DNA from 3 places in the Streptomyces caeni genome. Region 3 is predicted to be linked to each of the others. Evidence: riboswitches for the same ligand, from Rfam matches in the RefSeq annotation. Region 3 holds a riboswitch; each other region holds the start of a gene.
The links. A riboswitch is a leader RNA that binds a small molecule or an ion and turns the genes downstream of it on or off. The one in region 3 is predicted to bind cobalamin.

Region 1 (4,532 bases), on a different contig from region 3:
CGTCCTCACCGCGGCGGGCGCGGCCTTCGCGCACGTCACCGTTCACCCCGAGAGCTATGCCAAGGGCGCCACGGACGGCGTGCTGACCTTCCGGGTCCCCAACGAGCAGGACACCGCCGCCACCACCAAGGTCGAGGTGTTCCTGCCCACCGACCACCCGATCCTGGGGGTGCTGGTCAGCCCGCAGAACGGCTGGACCGCGCAGGTGACCACCACCAAGCTCAAGAAGCCCGTCACCACGGACGACGGCACCATCACCGACGCCGTCTCCCAGATCACCTGGACCGGCGGGCGCATCCGCCACGGCCAGTACCAGGACTTCGACGTCGCCTTCGGCCGGCTGCCCGACGACACCGACCGGTTGACCTTCAAGACGCTGCAGACCTATTCCGACGGCACGGTCGCCCGCTGGATCGAGGAGACACAGGGTGCGGAGGAGCCGGAGAATCCGGCGCCGGTGCTCCGGCTGACCGCCAAGGGCGGCGCGGAGGAGGACGGTCCGGCGGCGTCCTCCTCCACCGGCACGGAGAAGACGGGGACCTCCACCACCAAGGCCGCCTCCTCCGACGACTCCACGGCCCGCGGCCTCGGCATCGCCGGCCTGGTGGTGGGCGTCCTGGGCCTGGCCGCCGCGGGCTTCGCGATCGTCCGCGGCCGCAGCCGCACCTCGGCGTCCGAGGAGAGCGACGACTGAGGCGGTGACGGCGCTGTGCGGCCGCTGCGCTCTCTGGGACCCGACAGACGCAAAGAGCGCAGCGGCTGCGAGAGCCCGTCGTCGTCGAGCACGAGTGCCGACGCGGCCGCCCGGGCCGCCACCGCCGGGCGGCCGAGCGCACCATGTCCTGGCTCGGTGGCCGCCGCTGCGCCGGCTGTAACGACCGCTAATTGGTTTGCCGCCGGCCGGCCCGGTCGGATAGGAAGCCTGCATGCTGAGGGGCGGCAAGGTCGGGCTCAGGGCCCGGCACGAGGACGACATCCCGATCCTGCAGGCCGAGCTCTACGACGACGTGGTCAACCACTCGCGGGCCGACGGCCGGCCGTGGCGGCCTATCACGCCCGGCTCGAAGGACTCGCCGTTCGTGGTGGACGACAAGGAGCAGCGGCACGTCCCGTTCTCCGTGGTGGAGCTGGACGGCGGCACGCTGGTCGGCGACGCGATGCTGTGGGACGTCGACAACCACAACCGGTCCGCGCACATCGGTCTGGGGCTGCTGCCGTCCTCACGCGGCAAGGGCTACGGCACCGACGCGGTCGCGGTGCTGTGCCACTACGGTTTCGTCGTGCGCGGCCTGCAGCGGCTGCAGATCGAGACGCTGTCGGACAACGCCGCGATGCTGCGCTCCGCCGAGCGCAACGGCTTCGTCCGCGAGGGCGTGCTGCGCTCCTCGGCCTGGGTGATGGGCGAGTTCCTGGACATGGTGCTGCTCGGGCTCCTCGCCCAGGACTGGAAGCCGGACCCCAGGGCCCGGGCCGCCGCCCGGCGGGCACGGTGAGCCGGCCGCCGGGCAGCAGACCGATCGACGCGAGCGCGGCCGGCCAACGATTACGGCGACCCGGCCGGCACCTGACGCTCCCACGCCCGCGGTCCGGCCGGATCCGGCGTCAACTCCCGTCGGCGGGGCGGGGAGCCCACCGTTCCTCGACCTTCGCCAGCCGCCAGTAGGCGAGGGCGGCCGCCCACACGACCACGAACAGCCCGACGATGACGAAGCCCACGTTGCCGAGGTCGAGCCCCGCTACCCAGCCGGTGACCGCGTCCCGCAGGTCCAGCTTGTCGTGCAGGACGCCGACCAGTTCGATGGTGCCGATCAGGAAGGCCACCGCGATCGACAGTCCGGTGATCGTGAGGTTGTAGAACACCTTGCGCACAGGGTTGGAAAAGGCCCACTGGTAGGCGAAGTTCATGAACGTGCCGTCGAGGGTGTCGAACAGGCACATCCCGGCGGTGAACAGCAGCGGCAGGCACAGGATCGCGTACCAGGGCAGTCCGGCCGCCGCACCCGAGCCCGCCATCACCATCAGCGTGACCTCGGTGGCCGTCTCGAAGCCGAGCCCGAACAGGAAGCCCAGCGGGTACATCTGGCCGGGGCGCGAGATCGTCCTGGTGAGGCGGCCGAGAACGCGGTTCATGAACCCCCTTGAGTCCAGGTGCCGTTCGAGTTCCTTCTCGTCGTACCTTCCCGAGCGCATCGACCTGAAGACCTTCAGGATGCCGGTGAGGGCGACCAGGTTGAGGGCGGCGATGAGGTAGAGGAACGCGCCGGCGACCGTGGTCCCCATGAAGCCGAGGACCTGGTGGGTGTGGGAGTTCTCGTTCGTGACCCGGTCGGCGAGCTGGGTGCCGGCCGCGATCATGACAGCCAGCAGGACCACCACGCTGGAGTGGCCGAGCGCGAACCAGAATCCGACGGTCACCGGCCGCTTGCCCTCGGCCATCAGTTTGCGGGTGGTGTTGTCGATCGCGGCGATGTGGTCGGCGTCGAAGGCGTGCCGCATGCCCAGGGTGTACGCGGTCACCCCGAGCCCGATGCCGAACGCTTTGGAGCCGACCGCGTAGTGCTCCGGCACCACCAGGAGGAACAGGATTCCGAAGGCGGCCACGTGCAGGGCCGCGATCAGCGCCAGCAGCGCGGCGGTTCGCAGGGTGTCCTCGCGCCGCCACCGGAAGGACGCAGGGTTGGGCAGGGTCATACGGTCACGCTCCAGCACCTCGTGGATCACTTCGTGAGATGCCGTGGCCGGTCTCCTGGCTGACGGATCACCGCGCCCGTCCCAGCCTTCCCGGCCGTGTACGGCCAGTGGCGCCACCCGCGAACGGGCGGCACGGAACGGGAACTCCCCGATCACAGTGGCGAGGGCCGCTCCGGCCTGAGCCCCTGAGGGCTTTCACCGGTCTTCCCGAACACCACGGCCCGCCCACCTTAGGGCGGACCCGGCAACGCCTGCAAGGTTGCACAGTTGCGCAGATGTCTTGAGGTATCGAAGATCACACAGGGGCACCTGGGACAATGGTCCGCATGCATCTCGTCCCCGCCGAACGCGCCGGCCGGCGCATCATCGACGGCAACCGGGTCTGCCAGGCCATCGAGGCCATCGGTGAGCCCGGAGCCGTGCGTGCCTGGGCCGACCGCTTCTCCCTGCTCGCCGATCCCGGCCGGCTCGCCCTGCTGCTCGCCCTGCACCGGGCCGGGCCGCTCGCCGTCTCCGATCTCGCCGTGGCGACCGGCATGAACGACCCTGCCGTCTCGCAGGCGTTGCGGCTGCTGCGGACGGCCGAGGTGGTCGCGGGGGAGAAGCAGGGGCGGATCGTCCGCTACCGGGTGACCGACCCGGTGATGCTGGAGCTTCTGAAACAGGTGACGTGACGGGCCATCACCTCAAGGCCACGGGCGCGCTCGGGCGGGCCCCGGCCCGAGGGCCGTCACTTCGGGTCCGCGGTCCCGCGCTCCAGACGGATGTCCTGGCTCGACAGCGTCATCGGCGACGCGGAGAAGGCACGCAGCCGGACGCGGGTGCCCTTCGCGGGCAGGACCAGACGGCCGCCCGGCGCACGGAGCCGGTAGGTGGCCGTGGCGTGTCCGGGCACGGACGACGGACCGCGCAGCACCGTCCAGTAGCGGCTCATGCCCTGCCCGGTGGTCACCATGAAGTGAGGCTGGAGAGCCGCGTCGCCGGTGTTGCGCACGCGGACTGTGAGCGTCTCCACGGTGAGGGGGGTGCGGGTCGAGCCGAGCGCCTGCATACGCAACGGCGGAGAGCCGGTCGCCGCCACCGTGACGGCCACCAGGGACGGCAGCAGCAGGGTGGCGGCCAGCGCCGTGCGGGCCGCCGGGCGGCCCCGCAGCAGCCGCGGCTGCCAGGCGGTGGTGAAGACGGTGGGGGGCACGGTGACGGCGGCCGCGAGCCACAGCGGCGTCATCAGCAGGTAGTAGCCGTCCTGTGAACGGGTCGCCAGGAAGAACGAGCACCAGGGCAGCACGGTCGCGGCGGGGCCCAGCCGGCGCACGAACAGCACGAACACCGCCAGCAGGCCAGCCGCCAGCAGCATCCCGGCCTGCGAGTACCACACCAGGCGGTCGCTGCCGTCGGTGAAGTAGAGCGAGATGTCGACCAGCCCCTGGCCGTGGATCACCGCGCCCTGGGTGATCGGCAGGGCGATGCCCGCGGCCCAGCCGCGCGGTTCGGTCACGATGAAGTACGCGTTGATCAGCAGCCAGGTGCCGGCGGCCGTGCCGGCGATCCGCGCCACGGCGAGGGCGGCCCCGCGCCCGCCCAGTTCGCCGCGGCGAAGCGCGTAGACCCCGGCGAGCAGGAACGGCGCGAGGAACCATGGCAGTTGCTGGCTCGCGCAGGCCGCCCCCAGACAGGCGGCCCGTGCCCAGTCGGCCGGACCGCCCTCGCCCATGCGGGTCCAGCGCACCACCACGGGGATGAGGAAGGCCAGCGCAACGACCGCCGGGTAGCCGAGCCGGGCGTACGTCGGGACCATGCCGAAGCCCAGGCACACCATGGTGGCCGCCGAACGCCACGGT
Region 2 (4,532 bases), on a different contig from region 3:
GGCCCGGGCGGACAACGGGGAGGGGCCATGGCGGCCTTGGGGATCGCTGACTGGTACAGGCGGCTGCGCACGCTCCGCTTCGTCGCGACGGGCAGGCCGCCGGGCGTCCCGCCGCGGCCCGCCGGGCCGCACGAGGGCGCCCCCGCGCTCCATGAGGCGGAGCACACGGGCGGCGAGGACGGCACACGGCTCCCGGGCGGCCGTCTGCTGCTGGGCACGGCGTGCGGCAGCGTCCTGCTGTTCGGCATCGCCGTGTCCGCCCGGGTGGCGCCCAGCCTCGCGCTGGACGCTCTGACCCCCCTGACCACGACGGTGGTGGGGGTGCTCGGCGCGGCCGCCGTCACCGCGCTCGCGGCCTGCGTCGGCCGGTCGCTGCGCGGCCGCTCGTCGGCGCCGCGCGCCCCCGGGCTCAGCGGGTCCCCGAGCCCCGCGGACGAACCGTCGCCACAGCCCGGTCGAGAACGCGGAGACGCTCCGTGACGGGGGTGAGGCCCCACCACAGGCCGGCGCTGGCGGCCGCGACGATCGTCACCACGAGCCAGACCAGGGCCCGCGCCGTGGATCCCGGTACGAGCAGCGCGGCGAGCGCTCCGACGCCCACCGCGAACACCCCCGTGGTCAGGGAGAAGAGTGCCAGCGGGGCCGCCGCCGACAAGGACGGGCGCGGAGTGCGGGGACCGCCCGCGCGTGCCGAGACATCCCTGGCCCTGTCTGCCATACGGGTCCCCTCCCGCCCTCTGGACGGCCCCTTCAGAAACCGTCGGCCGCCGGGTTCTCAAGTCCAGCCAGCAAACCACACCACGCGGAACGGCGAAAGACGAGCACCGGCCCGGCCCGCCGTTTCGAGTCACGCACGAGCACGTGCGCTGTCTCCACGGTCACTTCGACACAGTCGTTGTTGTCCCCTCCCGAGTGACTGCTCTTGCGCCACACCCGCCCCGTCGGGTCCCTGCCGATCACACCGACCTCCACTCACCAGTCAGCGCACCGACACAGCGTCCTCACCGTGACGCTCCCGAGCGCCGTGTCCCACCGCTGCCACAGGCAACAGAGGCCCGGCCACACCAGGTTCGTCTCCCCGCAACGAATCACCCAATGCCGCTCGTCGGCGCTCTCCGCGTTGGTCATACCGATTCGTTCGTAGTGCCGTCCCTAGTCTTCCCAGCTTCTCCGCGCGGAAAGAGCGCAGAAAGCGCCGATTCGGGTGGCTGACGATATTTCAGCGGTGTGGGGCTCAGCACACCGCAGCGTCGCAGGTCAAGACCCAGTTGACGGGTGTTCCGGAGGCGTGGTGGACTGCCGGGGCCACCACGGCGGCAGGAGAGGAAGCCGGTGCAAGTCCGGCGCGGTCCCGCCACTGTCACCGGGAAGGAACGTCCCGGGAGCCAGGAACTCTCACCGCCGGTCTCATCGAACCAGGGCGTGGACACCCTGAGTGAGGACATATCGCCATGCGCGGCTGCCGATCGAGGTTCCGTACCCGCCCCCTGCCCGACCCCACGGTCGGCTGAACCGATGGGTGCCGATCGCGTCTTCGCGTACGGCGCCGCCGCCGGCCTCCTCGGTGACCTCCTGCTCGGCGATCCGCGCCGAGGGCATCCGGTCGCCGCGTTCGGGCGGGCCGCGGGCGTCGTGGAGCGGGTGTTGTGGCGGGACCACCGCGGGTGGGGCGCGCTGCACACCGCCGTGTGCGCCGGGGGCGCCGTGGCGACCGCGGCGCTGGCCGCGTCCGCCGCGCGCCCCTCGCGCGCCGCGTCCCTGGCCCTGACCGCCGCCGCCACCTGGGCTGTTGTCGGGGGGACGTCCCTGGCGCGGGAGGCGCGGGCCGTCGGGCACTCCCTGGAGGCAGGGGACATCGAGGCCGCCCGTGCGCGGCTGCCCCATCTGTGCGGACGGGACCCCCAGGCACTCGACGCCGACGGGATCGCGCGGGCGGTCGTGGAGTCCGTCGCCGAGAACACCTCCGACGCCGTGGTGGGCGCGCTGGTGTGGGGAGCCGTCGCCGGTGTGCCCGGGCTCGTCGGCTTCCGTGCCGTCAACACCCTCGACGCCATGGTGGGTCACACCTCGCCCCGGTACCGGCGGTTCGGGTGGTCCTCCGCCCGGCTCGACGACCTCGCCGGATGGCCGGGGGCGCGGCTGACCGCCCTCCTCACCGCGGCCTCCGGCCCCGACCCGCGCGGCGCCGTGCGCGCCTGGCGTGCCGACGCCGCGCGGCATCCGAGCCCCAACGCGGGCCCGGTGGAGGCCGCGTTCGCGGGCGCCCTGGGCGTACGGCTGGGCGGAACGCTGTCGTACGGGGGCCGTGTCGAGCACCGGCCCGTCCTCAACGTGGCGGGGAGCGCGGTGCGCACGGACGACATCGAACGGGCGGTACGGCTCTCCCGCCGGGTGAGCGGGCTCGCGCTCGGCGTCACCCTCGCCGGGCGCCTCATGGCCCGACGGCTTCTCTCGAAGGGACGGACGTCATGAGCGGCGGACTCCTCGTCGCCGGCACCACCTCCGACGCCGGCAAGAGCGTCGTCACCGCCGGGATCTGCCGCTGGCTGGTACGGCAGGGAGTGAAGGTCGCGCCCTTCAAGGCGCAGAACATGTCCCTCAACTCCTTCGTCACCCGCGAGGGTGCCGAGATCGGGCGGGCGCAGGCCATGCAGGCCCAGGCGTGCCGCATCGAGCCGACCGCGCTGATGAACCCCGTACTGCTCAAGCCGGGCGGCGAGCGAAGCAGCCAGGTCGTGCTGCTCGGCAGGCCGGTCGGCGAGCTGAGCGCGCGCGGGTACCACGGGGGGCGGCAACGGCAGCTTCTCGGCACCGTCCTGGACTGCCTCGCCGAGTTGCGGGGCACCTATGACGCGGTGATCTGCGAGGGGGCCGGCAGTCCTGCCGAGATCAATCTGCGGCGCACCGACATCGTGAACATGGGGATCGCCCGCAACGCCCGGCTCCCCGTCCTCGTCGTCGGCGACATCGACCGCGGTGGCGTCTTCGCCTCCTTCTTCGGCACGGTCGCGCTGCTCTCGCGCGAGGACCAGGAGCTCGTCGCCGGATTCCTCGTCAACAAGTTCCGCGGCGACGTCTCACTGCTGGAGCCGGGGCTCGACATGCTGCACGGGCTCACCGGACGGCGGACGTACGGCGTGCTGCCGTTCCGGCACGGCCTCGGGATCGACGAGGAGGACGGGCTGCAGGTGTCCCTCCGGGGTGCCGTGCGCGAGTCGCGGATCGCCGCGCCGGTCGGCGAGGACGTGCTGCGGGTCGCCGTGTGCGCCGTCCCCCTCATGTCCAACTTCACCGACGTGGACGCGCTGGCCGCCGAGCCGGGCGTGGTGGTCCGGTTCGTGGACAGGCCCGAGGAGCTGGCCGACGCCGACCTCGTCGTCGTCCCCGGCACCCGCGGCACCGTCAGGGCCCTGGAGTGGCTGCGCGAGCGCGGCCTGGCGGACGCCCTGGTGCGCAGGGCCGCGGAAGGACGCCCGGTCCTCGGCATCTGCGGTGGCTTCCAGATCCTCGGCGAGCACATCGAGGACGAGGTGGAGAGCCGCAGGGGACACGTCGACGGGCTGGGGGTGCTGCCGGTGCGGGTCCGGTTCGCGCGGGAGAAGACCCTGACCCGGCCCTCCGGCGAGGCCCTCGGCGAGCGCGTCGAGGGGTACGAGATCCACCACGGGGTCGCCGAGGTCACCGGTGGCGATCCCTTCCTCGACGGCTGCCGGGCCGGTCAGACCTGGGGCACCCACTGGCACGGCTCCCTGGAGGCGGACGGTTTCCGGCGGGCGTTCCTGCGCGAGGTGGCGGCCGCCGCGGGCCGCCGCTTCGTGCCCGCGCCCGACACGTCGTTCGCCGCGCTGCGCGAGGAGCAGCTCGACCGGCTCGGCGACCTGATCGAACAGCACGCGGACACGGACGCGCTGTGGCGGCTCATCGAGTCGGGCGCGCCGCCAGGACTGCCCTTCATTCCCCCGGGAGCGCCCGCATGAGCACAGTGTTGTTGTTGTCGACCGCCGACACGGATCTGCTGGCGGCCCGTGCCTCCGGCGCGCCCTACCGGATCGGCAACCCGGTCCGGGTGGACGTCGACACCGAGCTGCCCGCCCTCCTGGAGGGCGCGGACATCGCCGTCGTACGTCTGCTGGGCGGCAAGCGAGCCTGGGATCACGGGCTCGCCCGGCTGAGGGCCTCCGGTGTCCCGACCGTGCTGCTGGGCGGAGAGTCCGTGCCCGACGCCGAGCTGATGGCCGAGTCGTCCGCGCCCGCGGGGGTCGTGTCCGAGGCGCTGCGCTACCTCGTGGAGGGCGGCCCCGCCAACCTCGCGGAAATGGCCCGGTTCCTGTCCGACACCGTGCTGCTGACCGGCGAGGGGTTCGTCGAGCCGCGCACGATGCCCGAGTACGGGGTCCATGGGGAGCGGGGGCACGTCGAGGGGCGGCCCACCGTCGGCGTGCTCTTCTACCGGGCCCATGAACTGAGCGGCAACACAGCCTTCGTGGACGCGCTGTGCGACGCGATCGAGGCGAAGGGCGCCAACGCCCTGC
Region 3 (4,532 bases):
GGCATCCAGGCCGTGCTGGACGTGATGGGCGTGGGTGGCGGCGAGAGCACGCACTGGTTCGTGAAGGACCTGCCGCTGCTGATCGCCTTCGGCGTGCTGGCGGCGTACACGTACTCCTCGGGTCTGCGGGCGCCCGCCCTGATCGCGTTCGTGAAGGACGCGCTGATCTACATCGTCATCGCGGTGGCGATCATCTACATCCCGATCAAGCTGGGCGGCTTCGACGACATCTTCGCCAAGGCCGGCCAGGCGTTCTCGCAGACGAACCCGGCGACGGGCAAGCCGCGCGGGGCGCTGGTGACGCCGGAGGCGGGCCAGTGGACATACGTGACCCTCGCGCTGGGCTCGGCGCTCGCGCTGTTCATGTACCCCCACTCGATCACCGCGACGCTGTCCTCACGCAGCCGTGAGGTGATCCGCCGCAACACCACGATCCTGCCGCTGTACTCGGTGATGCTGGGTCTGCTCGCGCTGCTCGGCTTCATGGCCATCGCGGCCGGTGTCAACGTGAAGAACGGCCAGCTGGCGATCCCGCAGCTGTTCGAGGACATGTTCCCGGACTGGTTCGCGGGCGTGGCGTTCGCGGCGATCGGCATCGGGGCGCTCGTCCCCGCGGCGATCATGTCGATCGCGGCGGCGAACCTGTTCACCCGCAACATCTACAAGGACTTCATCAAGCCGGACGCCACACCCCACCAGGAGACCAGGGTCTCCAAGGCGGTGTCGCTGCTGGTGAAGGTGGGCGCCCTGCTCTTCGTCCTGACGATGGACAAGACGGTGGCCATCAACTTCCAGTTGCTCGGCGGCATCTGGATCCTGCAGACCTTCCCGGCCCTGGTCGGCGGCCTGTTCACCCGCTGGTTCCACCGCTGGGCGCTACTGGCGGGCTGGGCGGTCGGCATGGTGTACGGCACGGTCGCCGCGTACGGCGTCGCCTCCCCGACCAAGAAGCACTTCGGCGGCTCGGCGAAGGAGATCCCCGGCATCGGCGAGATCGGCTACATCGGCCTGACGGCGTTCGTGCTGAACGTCGCGGTCACCGTGGTGCTGACCCTCGTCCTGAAGGCGGTCAAGGCTCCGGAAGGCGTCGACGAGACCCAGCCGGGCGACTACACGGCGGACGCGGGCGACCCCGGGGTGCAGGTGGAACTGCCGCCGGCCACGGCGGGCACCGCACACTGAGCCGGACCTGAGGACGGGCCGCCGGAGTGATCCGGCGGCCCGTTGTCGTACCCGTCCTGCACACTGACCCTCATGGACATCGCGATCCGGCAGGCGGAACCCGGGGACTACGAGACGCTCGGGGAGATCACCGCACAGGCGTACCTGCGAGACGGCCTCCTGGACTTCGGGGAGAGCGACGAGTACCTCGGTGAGCTGAGGGACGTGGCCAAGCGGGCCGCCGCCGCGGAGGTGCTGGTGGCGATCGAGCGCACGAGCGTCCCCTCTGCCCGGGGGAGCGTGCTCGGCGGGGTGACCTTCGTGCCGGACGGGGGCCCCATGGCCGACATCGCCCGCCCCGGGGAGGCCGAGATGAGGATGCTCGCCGTCTCCCACGCGGCCCGGGGCCAGGGGATCGGCGAGGCCCTCGTACGCGCCTGCGTCGACCGGGCGCGGGCCACGGACGGCTGTGTCCGGATCGTCCTGTCGACCCAGCGCACGATGCGCACCGCCCACCGCATCTACGAGCGCCTGGGCTTCGTCCGCACCCCCGGGCGCGACTGGACCCCCGTCCCGCACCTCGACATCGCCCTCCTCACCTATGAGTTGCCCCTCTGACGCACCCCGAAGCCGACAAGACACAACATCTGGGGGTGGCATCGAACCCCGACACAAGATGTATGCTCATGCTCGCTGTCGCCGCAGGGGAATCCGGTGCGAATCCGGAACTGTCCCGCAACGGTGTACTTGTGCATGCTCGCCCCCGTGTGCGCGCACGAGCGTCAGTCCGAGGACCTGCCGACAGCGCGCCCGGCCGTCCGGCCCGGCGCCCTGACGTCCGGGCCTCGTGGAATGGGCCGGTGACGCGACGCCGCGTGCGCTCGTGAACCGCCCCGCCCTCCGCAAGGCCCCGTGCCGAGCGAGGGAGAGCCCTACGTGACCATCGCGCCAGCCGACCCGGTTTCAGCGACTGCGTCCACGACACCGGCGGTGACCGGCGAAAGGGACGGTCCCGGTGCCGCGCTGCTGCGGACCCTGACCGAGCTGACCGCCGACCTTCCGGACGCCGACCCGGGCCGGGTCACCGCCGCCGCGCTGCGCGGCCGGTCGGCGCATGCGGACGAGTCGGAGCTGCGCGAGCTGGCCACGGAAGCGGCCGCCGGCCTCATCTCCGAGGACCCCTCCTACTCAAGGCTGGCCGCCCGGCTGCTGACGATCGGGATCCGCGCCGAGGCCGCCTCACAGGGCGTCACCTCGTTCACCGAGTCCATCGCCGCCGGCCACCGGGAAGGGCTCATCTCCGACCGCACCGCCGCGTTCGTGCGCCTGCACGCCGACCGGCTCGACGCGCTCGTGGACCCCTTTGCCGACGACCGCTTCGGCTACTTCGGGCTGCGCACCCTGCACAGCCGCTACCTCCTGCGGCACCCGATCACCCGCAGGACCGTCGAGACACCGCAGTACTTCATGCTGCGCGTCGCCTGCGGCCTCGCCGAGGACACGGTGCTCGGCTCGGAGCCGGGCTCCCGGCCCGTGGACGAGGTCGCCGCGCTCTACCGGCTGATGAGCCGCCTCGACTACCTCCCCTCCTCCCCCACGCTCTTCAACTCCGGCACGCGGCACCCCCAGATGTCGTCCTGCTACCTCCTCGACTCCCCGAAGGACGAGCTGGACTCCCTCTACGAGCGCTACCACCAGGTCGCCCGCCTCTCGAAGCACGCCGGTGGCATCGGGCTGTCGTTCTCCCGCATCCGCTCCCGCGGATCCCTCATCCGCGGCACCAACGGGCACTCAGGCGGCATCGTCCCGTTCCTGAAGACCCTGGACGCCTCGGTCGCCGCGGTGAACCAGGGCGGCCGGCGCAAGGGCGCCGCCGCGGTGTACCTGGAGACCTGGCACTCCGACATCGAGGAGTTCCTCGAACTGCGGGACAACACCGGTGAGGACGCCCGCCGCACCCACAACCTCAACCTCGCGCACTGGGTCCCGGACGAGTTCATGCGCCGGGTCGAGGCCGACCGGCCGTGGTCGCTGTTCTCACCGTCCGACGTGCCGGAGCTGGCCGACCTGTGGGGCGAGGAGTTCGACGCCGCCTACCGGGCGGCGGAGGCCGCCGGGCTCGCCCGCAGGACCATCCCGGCCCGCGATCTGTACGGCCGCATGATGCGCACGCTCGCCCAGACCGGCAACGGCTGGATGACTTTCAAGGACGCCGCCAACCGCACCGGCAACCAGACGGCACGACCGGGCCACGTCATCCACTCCTCCAACCTCTGCACCGAGATCCTGGAGGTCACGCACGACGGGGAGACGGCGGTCTGCAATCTGGGGTCGGTCAATCTCGGCGCGTTCGCCGACGCGGCGAGCGGTGACCTCGACTGGGAGCGGCTGGACGCCACGGTCCGTACCGCCGTCACCTTCCTGGACCGCGTCGTCGACATCAACTACTACCCGACCGCGCAGGCGAGCCGCTCCAACTCCGAGTGGCGCCCGGTGGGCCTGGGAGTGATGGGTCTGCAGGACGTGTTCTTCAAGCTGCGCCTGCCCTTCGGCTCACCCGAGGCGAAGGCGCTGTCCACCCGTATCGCCGAGCGCATCATGCTCGCCGCGTACGAGACCTCCGCCGACCTCGCCGAGGTCCACGGCCCGCTGCCGGCCTGGGAGAAGACCCGTACCGCGCAGGGTGTGCTGCACCCCGACCACTACGATGTCGAACCGGCCTGGCCGGAGCGCTTGGCGGCGCTGCGGAAACGGATCGCGGCCGTCGGCATGCGCAACTCGCTGCTGCTCGCCGTCGCGCCGACCGCCACCATCGCGTCCATCGCGGGTGTGTACGAGTGCATCGAGCCGCAGGTGTCCAATCTGTTCAAGCGCGAGACGCTGTCCGGGGAGTTCCTCCAGGTCAACTCCTACCTGGTCGAGGATCTGAAGAAGCTGGGCGTCTGGGACGCCCGCACCCGGGAGGCGCTGCGCGAGGCGAACGGCTCGGTGCAGGACTTCGCCTGGATCCCCGAGGACGTGCGGACGCTGTACCGCACGGCATGGGAGATCCCGCAGCGCGGGCTGATCGACATGGCCGCCGCCCGCACCCCGTTCCTGGACCAGGGCCAGTCCCTGAACCTGTTCATGGAGACGCCGACCATCGGCAAGCTCTCCTCGATGTACGCATACGCCTGGAAGCGGGGCCTGAAGACGACGTACTACCTGCGCTCGCGCCCGGCGACCCGCATCGCCCGTGCCGCCCGGGCGGCCGTCCCCGTGCAGCAGGCCGCCGCGGACCCCGGCGCGGTCGCCTGCTCCCTTGAGAACCCCGAGTCCTGCGAGGCATGCCAGTGATGTCCCTCCACCCGCCGAAGAAGAGCGCGAACCTG

Region 1: linked by a shared signal. The riboswitch ahead of nicT (Nickel transporter NicT) and the one ahead of ACFSL4_RS06550 (ribonucleoside-diphosphate reductase subunit alpha) in region 3 are both predicted to bind cobalamin.
Region 2: linked by a shared signal. The riboswitch ahead of ACFSL4_RS16525 (cobalamin biosynthesis protein) and the one ahead of ACFSL4_RS06550 (ribonucleoside-diphosphate reductase subunit alpha) in region 3 are both predicted to bind cobalamin.

What each region holds. Positions count from the first base shown of each region.
Region 1 is NZ_JBHUDX010000026.1:143,805-148,336, forward strand. Features, by position in the region: gene ACFSL4_RS10965 (YcnI family copper-binding membrane protein) at 1-694, shown strand, start outside; gene ACFSL4_RS10970 (GNAT family N-acetyltransferase) at 927-1,493, shown strand; gene nicT (Nickel transporter NicT) at 1,603-2,691, opposite strand; cobalamin riboswitch at 2,720-2,925, opposite strand; gene ACFSL4_RS10980 (ArsR/SmtB family transcription factor) at 3,018-3,365, shown strand; gene ACFSL4_RS10985 (hypothetical protein) at 3,422-4,532, opposite strand, start outside.
Region 2 is NZ_JBHUDX010000046.1:70,915-75,446, forward strand. Features, by position in the region: gene ACFSL4_RS16515 (hypothetical protein) at 28-480, shown strand; gene ACFSL4_RS16520 (DUF397 domain-containing protein) at 751-972, opposite strand; cobalamin riboswitch at 1,276-1,414, shown strand; gene ACFSL4_RS16525 (cobalamin biosynthesis protein) at 1,516-2,472, shown strand; gene ACFSL4_RS16530 (cobyric acid synthase) at 2,469-3,977, shown strand; gene cobN (cobaltochelatase subunit CobN) at 3,974-4,532, shown strand, end outside.
Region 3 is NZ_JBHUDX010000016.1:62,401-66,932, forward strand. Features, by position in the region: gene mctP (monocarboxylate uptake permease MctP) at 1-1,182, shown strand, start outside; gene ACFSL4_RS06545 (GNAT family N-acetyltransferase) at 1,255-1,779, shown strand; cobalamin riboswitch at 1,842-1,978, shown strand; gene ACFSL4_RS06550 (ribonucleoside-diphosphate reductase subunit alpha) at 2,098-4,497, shown strand; gene ACFSL4_RS06555 (ribonucleotide-diphosphate reductase subunit beta) at 4,488-4,532, shown strand, end outside.